DNA from 2 places in the Shewanella sp. SP2S2-6 genome. Region 2 is predicted to be linked to the other one. Evidence: predicted binding sites of a transcription regulator. Region 2 holds the regulator's gene; the other holds the start of a gene.
The links. Region 2 encodes LexA, which represses DNA repair genes until DNA is damaged. Its sites were predicted from a motif close to TACTGTATNNNNATACAGTA; they were not measured.
Positions count from the first base shown of each region.

Region 1: the regulator LexA is predicted to act here: its motif matches at 2,185-2,204, upstream of Q4Q57_RS06725 (YebG family protein).

Region 1 is NZ_JAUOEQ010000006.1:51,277-59,346, forward strand. Features, by position in the region: gene prc (carboxy terminal-processing peptidase) at 1-455, opposite strand, end outside; gene proQ (RNA chaperone ProQ) at 484-1,113, opposite strand; gene Q4Q57_RS06720 (GAF domain-containing protein) at 1,398-1,856, opposite strand; gene Q4Q57_RS06725 (YebG family protein) at 1,874-2,173, opposite strand; gene Q4Q57_RS06730 (paraquat-inducible protein A) at 2,381-3,013, shown strand; gene Q4Q57_RS06735 (paraquat-inducible protein A) at 3,015-3,632, shown strand; gene Q4Q57_RS06740 (MlaD family protein) at 3,619-6,258, shown strand; gene Q4Q57_RS06745 (nucleoside recognition domain-containing protein) at 6,400-7,626, opposite strand; gene rsmF (16S rRNA (cytosine(1407)-C(5))-methyltransferase RsmF) at 7,850-8,070, shown strand, end outside.
Region 2 is NZ_JAUOEQ010000014.1:36,911-44,980, forward strand. Features, by position in the region: gene coxB (cytochrome c oxidase subunit II) at 1-929, opposite strand, end outside; gene Q4Q57_RS11465 (cell division inhibitor SulA) at 1,332-1,844, opposite strand; gene lexA (transcriptional repressor LexA) at 1,841-2,461, opposite strand; gene plsB (glycerol-3-phosphate 1-O-acyltransferase PlsB) at 2,622-5,045, shown strand; gene mtr (tryptophan permease) at 5,045-6,301, shown strand; gene Q4Q57_RS11485 (VOC family protein) at 6,450-7,223, shown strand; gene Q4Q57_RS11490 (ribonuclease T2) at 7,303-8,070, opposite strand, start outside.

The DNA of each region.
Region 1 (8,070 bases), on a different contig from region 2:
TCGTCACGGTCGTACTCATAGGCATCGCCAGGGGCGGAGAAGTCCATCTCTTTATCCAGTAGGGATAAAGCATAGACAAAGCCTTCATAACGACGCTTTTGGACGATATCAAACATTTTATAGGCAGGCTCAAGTTCACCAGAACTGAGCATGTCATCGAATTGGGTAGCATAAGGTTTAAAACTATCGACATCCGCTTGGGTTAACACATTGCGGCGATAGTCTAACTGCTGTAGATAACGGTCAAAAATTTGCGTAGAAAAGGCATCATCAAGATTAAATCTATGATAGTGCGAACGAGTGTATAAGTCCGTTACCCTTTTGCTCGCGACCTTATGTTGCGCTTCCTGCTTGAGAGTGGGTAACTCGCTGATTTGAATCGTGGGTGGTACGGCCCAAGCCGAGAATCCGACAAAAACAGTGGCGATCGAGGTAGCCAAAGTGAGTTTTCGCATCAACAAGTTACTCCGTTTTAAAAAATGATTACAGCAGGATATGTTCTGCTCTAACTTTAATCGTTAGGCCACTATCAAGCTGAACATGAATATCTTCCTTGTTAATATCAGTAATCACACCGGCTACGGGTGTCATACCTAACTTAACATTGACGCGTTGTTTTTTCGTTAAATCAGTCAATTGTGCTTGGACATAATTTACGACTGGCGCTGCAGCTTTAGGCGCAGGCTTAGCAGGACGCTCAGTTTTAGCACGTTGAGGAACAGCCACCTTTTTAGGTGCTTTCTTCGCCGCAGGCTTAGGTGCGAGTGCTGCACGTTTCGCTTTCGCTTTATCCTGACTCTCTTTCAACATGGCTTGAGCATGGTCAATGTGCTCTTGCTCTAACTCGCCGCAAGGTTCGCCATCCAGATTAACGCGTTGTGCGCCCGCTTTAACGCACTTTAAATAGCGCCAGCTGCTGGTGTAACGTCTTAAGGCAACTCTGAGCTGAGTTTTACTGACTTTAGAATCATCAGCCAACCTTTCAGCCAAATCTTGAAACAATCCGATTTTTAATGGCTTAGTTTCACCTTCAGCAATAAAGCACAAAGGAAATGTTTCATACAAATACGCCAAAATTGCATTGGTGTCGGTCAACTTTTCTGTTGATTCCATCATTACTTCCACAGTCAAAAAGGGACATCGATTCGAGGTGATATATATATCAGCTTCTTACGTGTCGTTTATCTTCGTTAAACTCAATATTGAGTCAACGTACAAATTAGCATCCTAGCCGCGTTTACTAAAGTTAAAAAAAATATACCTTAACAAATTTTTACAGCTCAAAACACTAAGCTTATTCATTGCATGCCAATCAAACCAGCTTAATGCGTGCAGGCGCATATTATAAGGCGCACGCCACCGATTGCGACTATGAATTATGCGTTATTGTACGCAAATTAATCAAATAGGCAGTTTTCAAAACTTTTAACCAGTAATTCCAGCCCCTTTTGGTCTTCTTCATCGAAACGATCGAAGATTGGGCTGTCAATATCGAGCACGGCAACCACGTTACCTTGGGCACGAACTGGCACAACGATTTCAGAATTACTGGCAGAATCACAGGCAATATGGCCATCAAATTGATGAACATCGGCCACTCGCTGGGTTTGATTGGTGAATGCCGCCGTACCACACACGCCTTTTCCTAGCGGAATGCGTGTACAAGCCAGTTTACCTTGAAACGGGCCAAGTACCAGTTGTTCGCCACGCATAACGTAGAATCCCACCCAGTTCAGCTCAGTCAAATTATCATTGAGTAAGGCTGAAAAATTCGCCATTGCCGCAACAAGGTCATCTTCCCCTTCCAACAAGGCCAAGGCTTGACGGTTAAGTGACTCATAAAATTTCGATTTCATTACATTTCCTAACAATTTTATTCTGCTGCTTCGGTCTTTTTAGCCGCTTTTTTCGCAGCAGGTGGATTCGTTGGCGTACTATTAACCTGAACGACACCTTTAAGCAAGTTCGTCAGCTCATCTTTATTGTTAGCAAAATAGAATGCGAGCTTTTCGCCCACGCTTTCATCTATACCTAAATCAGCTTTTTGAATGAAGGGGATAAGGTTATCGGCGATATCGAGCATCTTATCGTAGGCATCAGCCTCCTTCTTAGATGTGAATGTCATCTTTTCAACCCCTTCTCTGACCACGACAAACTGTGTTATTACTGCCATGACTGCCCTCGCACTGTTTTTATATACAGTAACTAGAGTGACATAGATTGAACTTGTGATGCAAGTGTTCTGATTAATCTGATATTATTAGCGTACTTTCGTTGCCAAGATTATAAAGCGCTAGACTGTGCAGAACGGCTGATTAGCACTACACTTTGCACCGATCTCGCTGTTATTACTCCTATTTAGGCTAATATATATTTTTATATGCATGAAAACGCAGCAGAAAATTCAGTAATCCTTTGCCGTTCCTGCGATTTAGCAGTCCGCAAACGTGCCTTGCCAAGCGGTGTCAGAGCCCTTTGCCCCCGTTGCAGCACTGCACTTTATGACACTCCTTACTGCTCTGTAAATGGCATGCTCGCCCTATGTATCTCGGCACTAGTATTTTATTTTCCTGCCAATTTTTTACCCGTACTCGAAATTCACTTTTTCGGCAGCATTCGCACCACCACGGTTTTTCAGGGCGCGTTTGCGGTATTTGACCAAGGTTATTGGGTCGTTGGTTTAGCTGTGCTTGCCGCCGCTGTGATTGGTCCAGGCTTATTACTGTTGTCGATACTGACGCAGATTTTGATTGTGAAATGGGGACTGAGTCGTCTTTTTTGGCGTAACTCATTAAAGCAATTATTGAAGTTTCATGGCGTATTGTCGCAGCTCACTATGCTGGAAATTTATGTGATCAGCTTTTTGGTTTCATCGTTCCAGCTTTCTGATTTTTCGGATATTTATTTTGGTATGGGCACATTTTGCTTCAATATGTTGTTTCTCGTGACTTTATTTCTTCAACGAGAGTACGACTTAGAGCACATGTGGACTTTATTGGAAGGTCATCGCTGATATGAAGCAACAAGGTAAAGATATCGGCCTGTGTCTGTGTAAGGTCTGCCGCCAGCTCAATAGTAGTGACCTCAGCCACTGTCAGCGCTGTGAAGCTGAGTTGCAGGTCAGGGACTATTCCAGCCTGCAAAAAAGTTGGGCTTTGTTGATTACCGCTGCCATCTTGCTGGTGCCTGCCAACATTTACCCTATCACTATGCTGACCAACCAAGGGCAAGTGCGGCACGACACCATTTTTTCGGGCATTTTGCATCTAGTGCATTCAGATATGTTGCCCATTGCCGTGATAGTTTTTACTGCCAGTATTTTAGTGCCATGGATTAAAATCATCGGCTTATCCATTTATCTGTGCGCGATCAGCTTTGATATTCCGATTTCAAAAAAGAAATTGATGGTGGGTTTTCACATCATCGAATGGATTGGTCGTTGGTCTATGCTCGATTTATTTGTCATCTCAATCACAGTGGCATTAGTGAATATGGGACAACTACTCGACGCTAAACCCGCGCCTGCAGCGACCGCATTTGCCTTGGTTATTCTGTTAACTCAGTTAGCCGCAAAAGTGTTAGACACTCGTTTACTCTGGGATCGATTGGAACCTCAAGATGACACAAATTGAATCGCCGAAAGTTGTAAAGAAAAAACTCTTTTCGCCCATTTGGCTACTGCCTATTGTCGCGTTGGCATTGGGTGCGTGGCTGGGCATTAAGAGCATTAAAGAATCGGGCGTTGAAATTCAAATTCACTTTCCGAGCGCCACTGGGATTGACGTAGGTAAAACCTTAGTCAAATACCAAGGCTTGACTGTCGGTAAAGTCAAAGACATAGGAATAGATGAAGATCTCAAGGGCGTAAACGTTAAAGTCATGATGGACTACCGTGCTAAGCCTTTCTTAAATAAGGAAACTCTCTTCTGGCTGGTCACCCCTAAGGCCAGTATCACAGGTGTTGAAGGCTTAGATGCGTTGTTTTCGGGTAACTACATCGCGATTCAACCGGGCAAAGGTAATGCGTCAACCTTCTTCGAGGCTGAACGCCAACCGCCGCCGATGCAAATCGGCTCAGAAGGTGTGATGGTCGAACTGACCTCAGACAAACTCGGTTCGTTGGATGTTGGCTCGCCAATATTTTTCCGCCAAATCCCTGTGGGCAGTGTGGTTAGCTATCGTTTAGATGGTAATCAAAGAGTCATCATCAGCGCTTTTATTCAAGAGCAATACGCGCGATTAGTGAAGAAAAACTCCCACTTTTGGAATGTCTCCGGCGTCAAAATTGATGCATCACTGACAGGCGTTAAAGTCAGCTCTGAGAGTTTGGCATCCATTCTGGCTGGCGGCGTGAGTTTTAGCTCTGATGATAAAGCGGATATTGCCAAAAACGGTGACATTTTTTCGCTTTATGATTCAGAAACCACAGCCCTTGGCGGCATAGAAATAAACCTGACCATGGCTGATGCTAACGGTGTCGACAAAGGCACTCGTATTGTTTATCGCGGCATCAATATCGGCAGCATTTTAAGCAAGCAACTCACCGCGAATGGCGTAATAGCCGTGGCTAAGTTTGAACCTCAATACGGTTCACTGTTAACTAACGACGGGGTGTTTTGGCTTGAAGGTGCCGATATTTCCCTCTCAGGCATTAAAAATCCAGAGCGTTTACTAACGGGCAGCGTGATTAACTTCCTGCCGGGCATTAATACAAAAACGGCGATGCCAAGCAGTTTTGCCTTACAAGCCAAAGCGCCTGATTTACTGCAATCAAAGAAGCGTTTCTTGACCTTAACCTCAGCCGAAAACATGGGTATTTCAGCGGGCGCTGAAGTTCGCTTTAAGCAAATCCCTATTGGCTCAGTGCTTGCGGTTAAGTTAACCAAAGATTTATCGGCGGTGGAATACCAACTCGAGTTACAACCTGAGTTTGCTAGCCTAATTCGCAGCGACAGCTATTTTGTCCCTGAGTCGGCATTAACAGTAAAAGCATCACTAGACAGCGTTTCAGTCAAAGCAAGGGATTTTACGACGCTCACTCAAGGTGCGGTTAGCTTGATCCAAGGCCACAGCGATACACCACTCGCCGCCAACAGCGCCCTCACCTTGTTTAGCTCAGTGGATGCCGCGACAGCCTTTTATGATCGTCAGCAACAAGTGCATCTAACCTTAATCAGTCAAGATGGCGCAGATGTCAGCCAAGGCTCACCGATTTACTATAAAAAGATGCAAATTGGCACAGTTGACTCAGTGAACTGGCAAAGTAAGACCGAAGACTTTGCTATCAAGCTCGCTATCGACAAACAATTCCAGCCCTTGCTGAAAAAGCCGAATGTGTTCTGGCGTAACAGCGCCGTGGATATTAGCGCCAGTCTTGCGGGCATTGATGTTGCGGTCGCGCCGCTTCAAGGAGCATTAAAGGGCAGCATCAGTCTGGGATTGCTTGATAGCAATGGCAAAGCCAGCAATACAGCTAACTTAAAACTCTATGAGAGCAAGCAGTTGGCATTAACGCAGGCGCAGGCAATTCGCCTCACCTTACCCGCTTCAAGTAAACTGACGGCCAAAGCAGCGATTCGCTATCAAGGTCATCAAGTGGGTGAAGTGTCGCAGGTGAAGCTCAATGCCGATCTCAATACACTCACTGCAACGGCCTATCTCTACGGCGAATACGCCGAACATTTCAGCCGCAGCGACTGTGAATATCATCTAGTGGATGCGCAAATTTCTCTAGCAGGAATTAAAGCACCAGAAACCTTGATCACTGGCCCTTACATCGGTGTGCTACCGGGTACAAGCAGTCAAAAAGCGACCCAGTTTGTTGCCAACCTCGCTGTCAGCAGCTATGCCAACGTTGCCGAAGATGCGCTAAAATTCACCTTAGAAGATAACAACTTAGGCTCGATGAAAGTCGGCACACCTATCTTCTTCCGTGGTATCAAAGTCGGTCAAATCGATGGTTATCACCTGTCGACACAGGGCAATAGCGTGCTGATGCAAGCCCATATTGAGCCGCAGTACAGTCACTTAGTGAATCAAAGCAGTCAGTTCTGGGATGCTTCTGGAATTAAAGTCGATGTTGGCCTCTTTTCAGGTGCGCAAATCGAAGCGGGCTCGCTGGAAACCTTACTCGCTGGCGGTATTAATGTCGCGACTAAGGACACGACTCAAGAGGTTAATCGTTTAGCAGCAGGAACAGTATTAAGATTGCAACACAAAGCCGAAAACGAATGGCAGGAATGGGCACCCGCCCAGTAATTCTTTTCTTCAAAATACTTACACCAACGCACTAATATTAAAGCTCTTAAAAGTCAATCAGGCGCATTATGCGCCTGATTTATTTTTAGCTTCCCTTGCAATTCTATTGAGACATTCTAGGTCGCTCAACACTCTAACCCCTTATCCATAAAACCAATAACAAACGGCAATCGCAGCGCTGATCCCTGCAAAATCCGCGGTTAACCCACAGGCTAAGGCGTGGCGGCCATGGCGAATACCCACAGAGCCAAAATACACGGCGAGTACGTAAAAAGTGGTTTCAGTGCTACCCTGAAAAATCGCCGCTAATCGGCCTGCAAAAGAATCGACGCCGTGATGATCCATGGTCTCGAGCATCATGGCTCTGGCACCTGAGCCACTAAAAGGTTTCATCAGCGCGGTCGGCATAGCATCGACAAAACGCGTATCGAAACCCAATATCCGTACGCCACTGGCAATCAAGTGCAACAGATAATCCAAAGCGCCGGATGCGCGCAGTAAACCTATAGCCAATAACATGGCGAGCAAATAAGGGATCAGCTGGATAGATTGGGCAAAACCCGCCTTCGCCCCTTCAATAAACTCATCATAAACCGCCACCTTACGGATGCCCGCAACAATGACGAAGGTAAACACTAATAACAATAAAATGCCGTTACCCATTGCCGTCGACACTGTGCCAATGGCTTCAGCACTTAAGGTCATCAGATAAAAACCACTCGCCACTAGGCCAGAGAGCATCAAGGCGCCATAACCGAGCACCACAGAGTTTAGTAACGAAATCCGCTGCACTAACGCCACAACCAACAAACCCGCCAGTGTCGAGGCCGAAGTAGCCAGTAAAATCGGCAGGAAAATATCCGCAGGCGCAGCAGCACCTTGCTGGGCACGGTAAAGGAATACCGTCACAGGCACTAAGGTCACAGAGGAAGTATTGAGCACTAAGAATAAGATTTGCGCATTAGTCGCCACAGTTTTTAGTGGATTCAAACTCTGCAAATCATGCATGGCCTTTAAACCAAGCGGCGTGGCGGCATTATCTAAGCCAAAGATATTCGCCGTTAAATTCATTGTGATACTGCCAAAGGCGGGATGGCCCTTGGGCACTTCTGGCATCAAGCGGCGCAGTAAGGGCTCAAAAACAAAGGCAATAGCGCTGACCACTCCGGCCTTCTCGCCCACCTGCATTAACCCCATCCACAGGGAAAGTACACCAATCAGGCCAAGGGAAATTTCGGCGGCAAGCTTAGCGCTCGCAAATAATGCGGCGACCGAAGCCGATAGGACTTCTATGTGCCCATTGAACAGTTGCACCGCTATTGCTAGCAATGCCGTGATAAAAAAAGCTAACCACACGCGATTCAGCACGCTAATCCCCTTATTTTTATTTGTTTTTATTCTATTAGCTCATGGCTACTGAGTGCTAGCTTTATGGCGACTCATTGCAATATTGCGGCAATCGTCTGTGCATAAACCTCAAATCATCATAACGGCTGAGGCACTTGGGATAAAATCTCAGACCCAATAAGGGATTATGATATACTCGCGCCAGTTGATACACAGTCTATTTTCCTATGGTTCAATGAAATCAATGGTTCAATTAAATCAAAATTTTATCGATACAATCACCCAAGAACTCCCCGCCCATTTATCCATGGACGAGTTTATTGCCGCCTGCGACAGGCCGCTTAGACGTTCAATTCGGGTCAATACCTTAAAAATCAGCAGCGACGACTTTAAGACTCTGATGCAACCTAAGGGCTGGACGTTTGATCCTATTCCTTGGTGTGAAGACGGATTTTGGATCAGTTA
Region 2 (8,070 bases):
GGACTGCCTTTGAGGTGTGGGAATACGCCTTGTAACCCCTCGCCATTAGGCTGGTGGCAGGCTGCGCAGTGACCGAGGTAAACTTGCTCACCTTGGGTCATCAGCTCCTCTTTGCTAAGGGTCTGTGACAATGCAGCTTGAGCAGCTTCTGCCGCCGCGCCTGCAGCTTGTTTTTGCTCCGCTACCCAAGCTTCAAACTCGGCTTCGGGTAAGGCTTGCACTACAATCGGCATAAAACCATGGTCTTTACCGCAAAGTTCGGCGCACTGACCACGGTAAATGCCGGGTTTGTCTATGCGAGTCCAGGCCTCATTGATAAACCCAGGATTAGCATCTTTTTTCACCGCAAAAGCAGGTACCCACCATGAATGAATGACGTCTTCTGAGGTCATTAAAAAGCGGATTTTGCGATTTATCGGTAGCACGAGCGGCTTATCGACCTCCAAAAGGTAATTTTCCCCTTTGGTTTCGGTACCGTCGATTTGTGTTCTTGGGGTTGCGAGTATGCTGTAAAAATCAATGTCTTGATCGAAATAGCTGTAGTGCCATTTCCATTGGGAACCTGTGACTTTAACGGTGAGATCGGCATTGCTGGGATCTTCCATAGCAATTAAGGTTTTTGTCGCTGGAATCGCCATTAAGATCAAAATGATAAATGGCAGAATCGTCCAAGCGATTTCAACTTTAGTGCTTTCGTGAAAGTGCGACGCGACAGCGCCTTTGGATTTTCTGTGATTGATCATGGCGTAAATCATCACGCCAAAGACCACAAGGCCAATGGCGCAGCAGATATACAAGATGGTCATGTGCAAGTGATAAACCTTGCCACTGATCTCGGTTACGCCAGGGGTCATGTTGAACCGCATGTCCGCGGCGGCCAACGGTGGTGCGAATAACACCACGAGTAAACAATACAACAATTGCTTCACAAGACTTCTCCTCTGCCAATTGCGAATAGCAACTACAAAGAAGAGCAACACAGTAAGTCTCAACTCTATGCAAACTCTTCAGTTCCCAAAAAAGCGTTTTTGACTTCAACGTGCGTTGGCGGCTGTTACTTTTAATTAAGTATTGTTACTGCTGGTATTAGCCACGCTGGCACATACGACTGAAATAAATCTGTTCTCTATTTTTAGTGGCATTTTGAACTCGATTACGGCTCGATTTATTTGCCACGGGCGGCGATATATCATCGCCGACTAAATCAACCATACTTGCTGTTTAAATATTGATCAAGATCACTTATTTATCTAATTGTCTGAAAAATTGCCAAAAAAAAGCCTCACATTCATAGGCGAGGCGGCTTTCAAGGTAAAAAAATAAATGAATATTTAATGTACAGCGCTAAAAAAAGATTGTTGGCCGAAGAGATTGCCTTGCTCAATGCGTACGTCGCCATGTAAGTGACTGTTTACGTCTTCTAGCACTATACCCATGGCGCGGGCACTTTTAGCGACGATTTGCAGGCGACGATTATCGCGTGCATCCAGTGATTGGGTCCAAGTAATAACCGCACTGGACGTACCACTTGTTAAGGCTTTTTCCATCGCCCACAGGGTTTCGACTTCATCTTTAGCGTGCACCAGCAAGACTCTGTCCATACGCACGCCTGCATTGGCGAGCATTTGTTTGTAGCCAATGCTCGGTGGGTTGATGAGTACTAACCAACGACCCTGTTGGCTTAACTGGGCGAGTTGCGCACTCAAATGGATTAACTCTTGGCGGCCTTGAGTCTTAGTTGGCATGCAGGCGATAGGTGCGTGGTGCCAGTCATAGTCGGCATCACGGACTTCATCGAGCCACAAGCCCGGATGGCGGGGTGCATTGCCAAGTAGTTTGTTCATAGCCAATCTCCATTACGGATCACACCGACGGCGAGTCCTTCAATTGTTAAACTTTGATAGCCTAAATCCACTTTTATCGGGGAATAGTCTTCATTTTCGGCGTGTAGATAGACCACATTGCCTTTTTTTTCGAAACGTTTAACAGTGACATCGTCGTCGACTCTAGCGACAACCACTTGACCATTTCTAGCTTGTTGTACTTTATGGACAGCCAGCAAATCTCCTTCGAGAATGCCGATATTCTTCATGCTGTCGCCTTTAACCCGCAGTAAGAAATCGGCGGCGGGATGGAACATGCTCGGGTCGACTTGGTAGTACTGTTCGACATGTTCTTGGGCAAGAATAGGTTCGCCAGCAGCCACTTGACCGATAAGTGGTAAACCTGTTTCAGTTAAATCTTCGACTTCCGCAGGTAGGCGAATGCCCCGCGATGTGCCTGGCATGATCTCAATGCAGCCCTTTTTCGCCAACGCTTTAAGATGCTCTTCAGCCGCATTGGCGCTCTTAAAACCTAAACGGGTCGCGATTTCTGCCCGAGTGGGTGGCATGCCAGTATCGGCAATATTTCGTTTAATTAGCTCTAAAATTTCAGCTTGGCGTGGCGTCAAAGGTCTCATGGTGTTTCCTGTTTTTCTATACAGTTACTGTTAGTATATACAGTATTATTTGCAGCGCAAGTATTAACCACTTTTTAGCTATGTTGGAGAGAATTAGCGAATATTACCCATAGTCTGGTATTCTACCGGGCTAGTAAACGTACTTAATTGCATAAGAATAATGCCTAAACACGACTCTCTTTGGTTGAAATCATTACGCTGGATCCAAAAACACTTAGTGCACACTATTGTTGTGCCTCAGGATCCCTTTGCCGATCTGAATCTGGATGCCTCCAGACCCCTTGCTTATGTGATGAAAACGGAATCGCTGAGTGACATCGCTGCCCTGAGCGAAATTACGGCTAAGTTAGGACTGCCGAGCCCCTATGAGCCTTTAGTGGCAAATGGTGTGATTGCGCCTCGGGTTGTCTGCCTTCAAGGGCGTAAGCCGCTGTTTGGTGAGCGTGCCGGTAACGAGCCTTTCCTCGAATGCTTTATGCGTTTGTTGGCCGTGCATAAGGAGCGCCCTGAATTAGACATTCAACTGGTGCCCGTGAGCCTGTATTGGGGCCGCACGCCAGGGAAAGAAGACGACACTATGAAGGCGGCTGTGTTTGAGCGGGAAAACCCGACTTGGCTGCGCAAATGCTTGATGATTCTATTCTTAGGTCGACATAACTTCGTACAGTTTTCAAATGCGGTATCTCTGCGATACATGGCCGACGAACACGGCACTGACATGGGGATCGCCCATAAGTTAGCGCGGGTAGCGCGGGTGCATTTCCGTCGTCAACGTAAGGTGATGACAGGGCCTGTGCTGCCAAATCGCCAAGCACTGTTTCATTCGCTGCTCAAATCCGAGTCCTTGCGTAAAGCGATTCAAGAAGAAGCGGCCAACAAAAAGATTTCTGAGACCCAAGCGCGCGAGACAGCCATTGAGTATCTTGATGAAATCGCTGCAGATTACTCAGATAGCTTAGTGCGTATTGCCGAGCGTTTCTTAACTTGGTTGTGGAACAAGCTTTACAGCGGGATCAACATCAAAGGTGCCGAGCAAGTTCGTCAGCTGCACCACGATGGCCACGAGATTGTCTATGTACCTTGTCATCGCAGCCACATGGATTACCTGCTGTTATCGTATATTTTGTACTATCAAGGTATGGTTCCGCCGCACATTGCCGCAGGTATTAACCTCAACTTCTGGCCCGCTGGACCTATGTTCCGTCGCGGTGGTGCCTTCTTTATCCGCCGTAGTTTTAATGGCAACAAGCTGTATACCGCAGTATTCCGTGAGTATTTAGATCAACTGTTTGCTAAAGGTTATTCGGTGGAATATTTCTCCGAAGGCGGCCGCTCACGTACGGGTCGTCTATTGGCGCCAAAAACCGGCATGATTGCTATGACTATGAACAGTGTGCTGCGCGGTATCGAGCGTCCAGTCACGCTAGTGCCTGTGTATTTAGGCTATGACCATGTGATGGAAGTGGCGACGTACCATAAAGAGTTAAGTGGTAAGAAAAAGAAAAAAGAATCTGTGTGGCAAGTGTTTGGCGCGATCCGCAAACTGGGTAATTTCGGTCAAGGTTATGTGAACTTTGGCGAGCCTATAACCCTGCAAAACTTCTTAAATGAGCGCGCGCCAAACTGGCGTACTGAGTTGGCCGATGATCCTGAGCAAAAACCAAGCTGGTTAACGCCAGCTGTAAACGTGCTGGCGAATCGAGTGATGACAAATATCAACGATGCGGCGGCGGCGAGTTCGGTGACCTTGACGAGTTTAGTGTTGCTGGCCACAGATCAAAATGCCTTAGAGCGCAGTCTGCTGGAACGTCAGCTTGATCTGTATCTGACCCTACTCAAAAAAGTGCCTTACACTACTTATACTTCGGTTGCCGAAGGTGATGGTAAGCATTTAGTGCAGCAAGGTTTAGAGCTGAATAAGTTTGTTGTGTGTGCCGATCCTTTAGGTGAAATCGTGTCTATCGAAGCGAGTCAGGCTGTGTCTATGACTTACTATCGTAACAATATCATTCACTTATTTATTGTGCCGTCATTAATTGCGAGCTGCTTAACGCATAATGAGCAGATCCCGCGTCAGCAAGTGGTGTCAATCGTTGCCGATTTTTATCCACTGCTGAAAGCCGAACTCTTTATGGGCATTAAAGATGTACCTGCCTATGTCAATCAAGTGCTGGATTTCTTCATTGAACAAGGGTTAGTGGTCGAGACTGATACCTTAGCTGTCGTGCCAGAGCACACTAGCCAACTATTATTGTTAGCCAGTTCCGTGAGCGAGACCTTGCAACGCTATGCGATTATTTTCAACCTGTTAGCGAACAGACCTAAGATGGAGCGCTCAGAACTTGAGTCTGAGAGTCATCTACTTGCCCAGCGTTTAGGCGCTTTGCATGGCATTACCGCGCCTGAGTTCTACGATAAGAAACTTTACGGCACCTTGAGCGTTAAGCTCAAAGAATTGGGATATCTGGCGGATAACCAAGATAAGTCCAATATCAATCGCATACGAGATCAAGCCAATAGCTTATTACGTCCGTCAGTGAAACAAACGATAGTGGCGAGTGTCACCGCGGAGCATACAGTTTAATGGCAAATCATATGAATGCGGCTAAGCATAAGCCCGCAGGTAAGTCCTTGCTCGGCGGCGCCATGATTATTGCTGGCACGACCGTAGGTGCTGGGATGTTTTCTCTGCCCGTGGTCGGTGCAGGTATGTGGTTTGGCTATTCGATTTTAATGTTATTGGGCATTTGGTTTTGCATGTTGATGTCGGGCTTATTGCTACTCGAAACCAATTTGCATTTCGAGCCCGGTGCCAGCTTCGATACTTTAAGCAAGCAAACCTTAGGGCAGTTTTGGCGGATAGTGAACGGCGTTTCCATCGCGTTCGTGCTGTATATTTTGACCTATGCCTATATCAGCGGCGGTGGCTCGATTGTGAATCACAGCTTGCAGGGCATGGGAATTGAGTTACCGCAAAGTGTGGCAGGGCTAGTGTTTGCCATAGTATTGGCGAGCATAGTGTTGATCAGCACTAAGGCCGTGGATCGCATTACCACGATTATGCTCGGCGGTATGATCATTACCTTCTTCCTCGCTATTGGCAATTTACTGATCGAAATCGATGTGACTAAGTTGCTCGAACCCGATGGTAATAGTAGCTTTTCACCTTATCTGTGGGCGGCGCTACCCTTTGGTCTTGCCAGCTTTGGCTACCATGGTAACGTTCCCAGCTTAGTGAAGTATTACGGCAAAGATTCCACCACCATTATCAAGGCGATTTTCGTCGGCACCTTTATCGCGCTGGTGATTTATGCCTGTTGGTTAGTGGCGACTATGGGCAATATTCCCCGCAGCCAGTTTATCGATATTATTGCCAAAGGCGGCAATATGGGCGTCTTGGTGGGCGCTTTGTCCGAGGTGATGGCGAGTAGCTGGTTGAACAGTATGTTAACGCTGTTTGCTAACTTGGCCGTGGCTTCATCTTTCTTAGGGGTGACCTTAGGTTTGTTCGATTATCTAGCCGACTTGTTTGGTTTTGACGATTCTCGCTCGGGCCGGATGAAAACCGCGTTAGTGACCTTTGTGCCGCCGACGATTTTAGGATTATTGTTCCCCGACGGCTTCTTGGTGGCGATTGGCTTTGCGGCATTAGCGGCGACAGTGTGGGCGGTAATCGTCCCGGCGCTGATGGCCTATAAATCGCGGCAGTTATTCCCCGAGAGCACAGGTTTTAGAGTGATAGGCGGTACACCGTTGATTATTCTTGTGGTGTTATTTGGCATAGTCACGGGTGCTTGTCATCTGCTCGCGATGGCAAATTTACTGCCGCAATATTCCTAATTTTTTCGATGATTTAAGCCCTCCATGTGAGGGCTTTTTTGTATTTAGCGATTGAGTTTTAATCCTGCAGATCTTTTTTATCCCGACACTGTACAGAAGCCCGAACTCAGGCTTAACTCGAATGATTGTAAAAACGAAGGAGCAAATGATGAAAATTACTCAGTACGCACAAGGACATGCATGTTGGGTTGAACTCGCAAGCCACGATTGGCAAGCTGCTAAGGCATTCTACCAAGCGTTATTTGGTTGGGATTCAGTAGACATGCCAATCCAGGAAGGTCATTTTTCGCTATTTAATTTAGCAGGTGATGATTTAGGCGCCATGTACCAAATTCCTGAGTCTGAGTCGCAGATCCCCAGTCATTGGCGTGTCTACTTTGCCGTGGATGATATGGATGCTAGCATTGCAGCTATTCAAGCTGCGGGCGGCCAAGTGCACATGGGGCCGCATATTGTGGGAGATGCGGGCGTGATGGCGCAGGTGAGCGATCCGCAAGGCGCACGTTTTGCACTGTGGCAAGCGAAGAACCACATAGGTGCTCGCCGTCAGGGTGAACTCAATACCCTTTGCTGGGTTGAGCTGGCTTGCAAAGAGCCGCGTACTGAAGAAGCCTTTTACTGCAAAATATTCCCTTGGACTAACACGCTCAGCGATATGCCAGACATCGAATACTCTGAGTGGCAAGTTGATGGGCAATCCATCGGCGGTATGATGACCATCATGCCAGAATGGGGCGATATCTCTCCCCATTGGCTGCTTTATTTTACCGTAGCCGATTGCGATGCATTTGCAGAAAAAGCCCAAGCATTAGGCGCGCAAGTGTGCATTCCGCCCAGTGATATCCCCGATGTGGGTCGATTCTCTGTGATAGCTGATGCTCAAGGTGCCACCTTTGCGGTGATCGAGCTTAATCAGATGTAAGGCCATATTTAGGACGAGTCACATTTAAGATTAAAAACGGCGACACTCAGTCGCCGTTTTTATGTGTCTAACCATCTGTTTAATTAGCATTATCAATCATGATTGTCTCAGGGCAGGAGCCTCTGCCTGCCTTGTTAGCCTTGGCGAGTAGGCTAGGCAAGGAGTCTGAGGCTTTAATGACCTCGGGCAAATTAATGCGGATTTCACTCAGTAATCCCTTGCCACATTCTAGGCTCATTTTAGCGTGAGCACCTTGACCGAAACTGCTATCAAAACTTTGGTTTAACTCACTTTTACTGACACTTTTACCTATGTTTTCATGAATAAATTTTTGTACCCATGCCGAGGCATTGACCGCTTGGGTCAGCTGGGTTGCCAATAAAAAGTACTCGTTAGGGTCTTGGCTACGGCAAGTGCCGTGTTTCCACCATTCGTGGCGTTCTAAACAGGTGCCATATTGGGCGCTTGGCATGACTTCTTCTAAATTTTTGCGCACCGATGGGTTAAGTTCAAGCTCAGGATAAGTACAGAAATCATTTGGTTGCAGTTTGACTGTGCTGCAATAGCCATAACGTGTGCCGCATTGTTGTTTATTCGGCCACAGTCCGTGCAGGCTGAAGTGTTGCCACTGGCTCGATTCTGGCGTTTGGCTGAGGGCGCGGCATTCGGCTTTGCGGCGGCCATAGAGTTCGCAGAAGGTGCTTTGCCAGCTTAATGCCAGCACGTTGGCGTCAAATTCACCGCCGATTTGGCATTGATCTCCTTGGCGTTTCTCTGGTGTGCCATGCTCTTTAAGGCTATCTCGGCTTTTGGCTTTAATGTTCGATGCCGTGGTGGTTTGCGCGGG